Linked DNA regions of Tunicatimonas pelagia. The protein of the gene in region 2 binds, or shares a complex with, the protein of the main gene of each other region. Links are inferred from orthologs where the notes say so. Each region holds a gene or a part of one and is shown on either strand. Other genes may lie near its edges.

Region 1 (2,961 bases), 3.0 Mb from region 2 along the record:
TTTAGAAGGTGATATTTTTATTAGTATCGACCGGGTTAGGGAAAATGCCCATCAATTGAGTGCTTCGTTTCTATCTGAATTTCTACGAGTGATTGTTCACGGCATTCTCCACTTACTCGGATTCAAAGATTCTACCGATGCCGAGAAGTTAGAAATGCGTTCCCTAGAGAATAAGTTTGTAAACCTTTACTTCCAGAATTTTCACCTCTCTTAGTATCCCAAACCGCTTCACGCCCACGTTCCACGTGGAACATTAACAATTTACTTCACGAACCGTAACGTAACCTACTTGAAATGAGGCATCTAGTAGATCTAAAAGAGAATATACACGATAAAGATTCTCTGCAAAGATTAGCTACCTTTCACTCTTCACCTTCTACCGTTTCTGTGTCCGTAATACAGCAAAGCACCTTAAAAAGAAGACTTCATTATTTCGGCAATAGAAATCAGAAAAAGTGGAAACGAAATACTAATTTTACTTGTAAAGAAGAAGAGAAACTTACGTAGAGATATGCTATTCGAAAAATACGATGTAGTTGTGGTAGGAGCAGGGCACGCTGGAAATGAGGCTGCCGCCGCTGCCGCAAACTTGGGTTCTAAAACATTACTTATCACAATGGATATGGCCAAAATGGGTCAGATGTCTTGTAATCCGGCAATGGGTGGTGTAGCCAAAGGGCAAATTGTTCGGGAAATTGATGCGCTGGGCGGACTGTCTGGTATTGTTACTGATGTATCAGCCATTCAGTTTCGAATGCTAAACCGCTCTAAAGGCCCGGCCATGTGGAGTCCAAGAACCCAAAATGATCGGGCGCGTTTCACCGAGGCTTGGCGAATGCAATTGGAGAAAATTCCAAACCTAGACTTTCTGCAAGAAATGGTGGCCGAAATTCTGGTAGAAGGGGAGAAGGTGGTAGGAGTGAAAACCAGTATCGGACTGGAGATTAAATCCCAAACCGTTATCTTAACCAATGGTACATTTCTGAATGGCTTAATCCATATTGGTGACAAGCAGATGGGCGGAGGGCGTTCGGGTGAGCGGGCTTCTAAAGGGATTACCGAGCAACTTATCAGTTTGGAATTTGAGGCCGGACGAATGAAAACCGGGACTCCACCCCGAGTAGACGGTCGCTCACTAGACTATAGCAAAATGGAAGAGCAGCCCGGTGATGAAAACCCTGGTAAGTTTTCGTTTACCGATACTCAGCCACTCACGCATCAGCGAAGCTGCCATATTACGTATACGAACCCTACTGTTCACGAAGTATTAGAAAGCGGGTTTGATCGTTCACCCATGTTTAACGGACGAATCCAGGCGCAAGGTCCGCGATATTGTCCGTCGATTGAAGATAAAATTAACCGATTTGCCGAGCGCGAACGCCACCAGATATTTGTAGAACCCGAAGGCTGGGATACGGTGGAAGTATACGTTAACGGGTTTTCTACTTCATTACCCGAAGAAGTACAGCACCAAGCCATCCGCCATATTCCTGGTTTTGAGAACGCTAAATTATTTCGTCCCGGCTACGCCATTGAATATGACTATTTTCCACCGACGCAACTTTCGCTAAGTTTAGAAACTAAAGTGATTGAGAATCTATTTTTCGCTGGGCAAATTAATGGAACTACCGGTTACGAAGAAGCGGCTTGCCAAGGTCTGATGGCTGGTATCAACGCTCACCTTAAGGTTCAAGAGCAGGAACCCCTCATTTTGCGCCGATCTGAAGCCTACATTGGAGTACTAATTGATGATTTAATTAATAAGGGTACCGAAGAGCCCTACCGAATGTTTACTTCCCGAGCCGAGTTTCGACTGTTGCTCCGGCAGGATAATGCTGACCTACGACTTACCGAAAAGGGGCACCAGCTCGGGCTAATTGATAATTCGCGTTTAGAAAAAGTATTTGATAAGCGGAATGCTATTAAAGAAGTAATGACCGAAATTAAACAACGAAAAGCTGCTCCCCAGGAAATAAACGAAGGGCTAGATGAAATATCGACTGCTACTATTAAAGAAAAAGTAAGTATTCATCAGTTACTAAAGCGTCCCGAAATTACGGTTAAAACTTTAGTAAAACTTGATTCTACTTTACAAAAATACTTCCAGCCAATAGACGAGGAGGTAAAAGAACAAGTAGAAATTCTGACCAAGTACGAAAGCTATTTGGAAAAAGAACGCCAGCACGCCGAGCGAGTGGAAAGTTTGGAAGATTACCGAATTCCCGGTGACTTCGATTACAACACCGTAAAAGCATTGTCAACTGAAGCACGTGAGAAGCTAGGAAAAATTCGTCCACAAACGATTGGTCAAGCTTCCCGGATTAGCGGCGTGTCTCCGGCAGATGTGTCAGTCATTATGATTTATCTCGGCAAATAGAGGTTCATGCTCTATCGTATCATAATTGTCGCCGGGCTAATGGGGATGTTCTTCGTACCGAGTCGTGCTCAAGAGTATGTAAAGCAAGAGCAAGAAAAACGGATCAAGCTGCAAGAAATACCAAAAGTTGCTCAAGATTATTTAGATAGTATTTGGTTGAAAGAATCCCGGAGAAAGCGGTTTTACCGAGAAACTGACGGAAAAAACTTGAGTTACGAAACAAAATTAGTAAGAAATAGAAGAAGGTTTAACATAGAGTTTAATGACGATGGTAAACTTCAGGACATTGAAGAACTAACCCGTTTTGAAGAAATTCCTGATTCAGTCCGTCTACGCACCGATTCAGTCTTAACTAATGGTTATAGCCGACACACTATACAGCGGATTCAGCGTCAGTTTTTACCTAACCAAACTGACGATTACCAAGAGCTAACTAGTGAAAATACCCAGAACTACGAACTAGAAGTCAGTTTAAACGAAGGTTCCGAAGTCCATTCGTACGAAATGTTATTCAACTCTCAGAGTGTTCTTCAGCAAAAGCGATTGATTATACGTCGGTTACTCGATAATTTCCTCTATTAACC
Region 2 (2,999 bases):
TACCATTGCTCAATTTATGCCTCAAATCACTATTTCCTGCCAACAGGTAGCAGCTCATTCTCCTCAAAAAGTAAGTATAACCGGACTATTCATGGAAAAAGAATGCTCGAGACTTTTACAAGAATTTGGCTAAATGTGCCATTTGTTTCGCTACTGACAAATGGAGTGGTGTTTGCTCCGTAAGCAGCAGAATCATTTCAACTTGAGGTTCGTTATAGGTAATAACCAGCAATGAGTATCATGAAAAATCTAGAAATAAAACGCTTCTTATCAATTACTCTCGGAGTAATTACTTTTTTAAGTTTAGCTTCTGTCGCCTCATTTACTACTATTTCTGAAGGAGAACCCGCGAAGCTTAATAAAATTAACTGGCTGACTATTGAGGAAGTGCAGACTTTATCGGAGAAAGAGCCAAGAAAAGTAATTATGGATGTGTATACCGACTGGTGCGGCTGGTGTAAGAAAATGGATAAAACCACTTTCTCCGATGAGAAAGTAGCGGCTTACGTCAACGAAAATTTTTATGCCGTAAAGCTAAAGGCTGATAGCAACGATAAAGTCACTTTTAAAGGACAAGAATTTTCTAAAGGGGAACTAGCCCGCGCTCTACGGGTTACGGGATACCCTACGGTAGTGTTCTTCGACGAATCGTTCGCTCGCTTCCAACCAGTGAGTGGCTTCCGCCCGGCCGGCGATTTTCTCGAGCTATTAGAAAGATTTAACCAAGCAGAAATGAGTCAGTAAATTCTCTTTTCGCAACTTTTTCAGAGCAGTTATCCGTTACTTTGTGTCAATCGGATAACTGTTTTTTTTATGCCTACCTACGCACAAGATACTATTATTGCGCTTTCTACCCCCAGTGGCGAGGGAGCTATTGGTGTAATTCGTTTATCAGGATCAGAGGCAATCACGTTGGTCAACCAGATTTTTCACGGTAAAAACCTGTTGGATCAGCCTTCTCATACGCTTCACTTCGGAACAATTCGTCAGCAAGAAGAAATTCTTGATGAAGTAGTCGTTTCCCTTTTTATTGCTCCCCACTCTTTTACTAAAGAAAACGTGGTAGAAATTTCCTGTCACGGATCTTCCTATATTATTCAACAAATAATTGAGCTGTTTATCAGTTTGGGTGCCCGGTTAGCTAAGCCAGGAGAGTTCACTCAACGAGCTTACCTCAATGGGCAGTACGACTTGGCTCAGGCGGAAGCTATCGCTGAATTAATTGCGGCTGACTCTCAAGTAGCTCATCGGGCTGCTATGTACCAAATGCGGGGTGGCTTCTCACGGGAGATTCACCAACTTCGGGAGCAGTTAGTGCGTTTTGCTTCACTCATTGAGTTAGAACTGGATTTTTCCGAAGAAGATGTAGAGTTTGCTAATCGGGAAGAGCTTAAAAAATTAGTTCAGAAGATTCTTGCTAAAACTCAGCATCTTATCCAAAGCTTTTCAATAGGAAATGTCATAAAAAATGGCGTTCCCACGGTAATTGCCGGCAAGCCGAATGTAGGAAAATCTACGCTGCTGAATGCCCTACTAAATGAAGAAAAGGCCATCGTCAGTGATATTCCCGGCACCACTCGAGATGTGATAGAAGACGAAATCACCCTAGAAGGTATTCGTTTCCGCTTTATTGATACAGCTGGAATCCGAGAAACCACTGATACAATTGAGGCTATTGGGGTGCAACGCACTTACGAAAAAATGCAGCAGGCCGCCCTTATTCTTTATCTGTTTGACTTAGAGCAAGGTAACCTCAACGAGATAACCGAAGAAATAGCATCCCTAGAAAAGCTTAATATTCCCCTAATAAAGGTAGGAAACAAGCTAGATAAAGCTCAGAAGCACTTAGTTGATGCATTACGCGATACGAACGATGTAGTATTTATTTCCGCGTTAACCAAACATCAGCTAGCGCAACTCCAGCAACAGTTGATAAGTACTCTTCAGCTTAACCAAATTCAAGACCAGTCCGCAATTGTAACGAATCTTCGCCACTATGAGAGTTTAAAAAGTGCCTACAATAACCTACAGCAGGTCATTTCTGGCATTGATCAGGGAATTACGCACGATTTTTTAGCGCAGGATATTCGCTATTCGCTACATGCTTTGGGTGAAATTACCGGAGATATTACTAACGACGAATTACTGGGAACGATTTTCAGTAAATTCTGTATCGGAAAGTAATTTAGAAAAAAACCAATCGGTTTATTAAAACAATTAAAAAAAATAAGCGTTTTGTATTACGTATTGTCAAATTAGCCTAATCTAACCTATGTTAACTTAACGTTATATTTTTTCAAATTTGTGATATTTCTTTATTTTTTTTAGCATTTTTGCGATAAATATTTCATCGTTAAACACTTTTTTATTACCTTTGATTGATTCAATTTTTTATTGATATGTTTCACATCCCTAAGTATACACAGTACTCTAAGACATTTTTTCTCGTCATCATGATGCTTGATGCGTTTTGTCTTTATTTTGCTTTTGATTTATCATTGTACGAAAACTTTCTTACCAAAGGGGCTATCTTTACCTCTAATGCTTCTTTCTACACTATTTGGGTGTTACTCTGGATCATTATCTCTCTTTTCTCAAATCATTACAACACTAAAACTTTAAAGAGAGTCTTGTACATACTCAAGAGTACCAGTAAAGTGGTTCTTATTCATGCACTTTTCATCTTTGTTTACCTGCTAACTACGCCGCAGTACTTCGAAATAGGATACCTTATTAATGTCTATCTTTACTCGGTACTAATTACGGTGAGTGCCAAAGTTCTTCTGCTATTTAGTTACCGCTTATTGAGTAACAAGCAAGAGAACAAAGTTAACTTTATCATTATCGGGCGCACCTCTACAACTCATGAGTTACTGCGCTCCCTTGATTTAAATCAAAAATTTGGTCATCACTTCTACGGGTTCTTTAATGGAAATGCTTCGGAGGAGAAGAAAACCAAAGATATTACTTCGGAAATTGAGGAGTTTTGCAAAGAGAAT

Evidence for each region.
Region 1: the proteins of mnmE (region 2) and mnmG are in contact, whole or in part, in a solved structure (PDB 9HIP), measured with the Escherichia coli proteins. The link is inferred for Tunicatimonas pelagia from one-to-one orthologs.

Annotation. Positions count from the first base shown.
Region 1 is NZ_CP120683.1:3,312,997-3,315,957, reverse strand. Bases 1-2,944 are described here. They hold mnmG (tRNA uridine-5-carboxymethylaminomethyl(34) synthesis enzyme MnmG), read left to right. Parts: upstream 1-511; coding sequence 512-2,377; downstream 2,378-2,944. Other genes in these bases: P0M28_RS14175 (hypothetical protein), read left to right, coding at 2,384-2,944; ybeY (rRNA maturation RNase YbeY), read left to right, coding at 1-214. In the rest of the region: more of P0M28_RS14175, read left to right, coding at 2,945-2,959. UniProt on the Escherichia coli protein: NAD-binding protein involved in the addition of a carboxymethylaminomethyl (cmnm) group at the wobble position (U34) of certain tRNAs, forming tRNA-cmnm(5)s(2)U34.
Region 2 is NZ_CP120683.1:343,292-346,290, forward strand. The notes cover bases 17-2,998. They hold mnmE (tRNA uridine-5-carboxymethylaminomethyl(34) synthesis GTPase MnmE), read left to right. Parts: upstream 17-813; coding sequence 814-2,184; downstream 2,185-2,998. Other genes in these bases: P0M28_RS01375 (nucleoside deaminase), read left to right, coding at 17-133; P0M28_RS01380 (thioredoxin family protein), read left to right, coding at 241-744; P0M28_RS01390 (nucleoside-diphosphate sugar epimerase/dehydratase), read left to right, coding at 2,400-2,998. Outside these bases: more of P0M28_RS01375, read left to right, coding at 1-16; more of P0M28_RS01390, read left to right, coding at 2,999-2,999. UniProt on the Escherichia coli protein: Exhibits a very high intrinsic GTPase hydrolysis rate. Involved in the addition of a carboxymethylaminomethyl (cmnm) group at the wobble position (U34) of certain tRNAs, forming tRNA-cmnm(5)s(2)U34.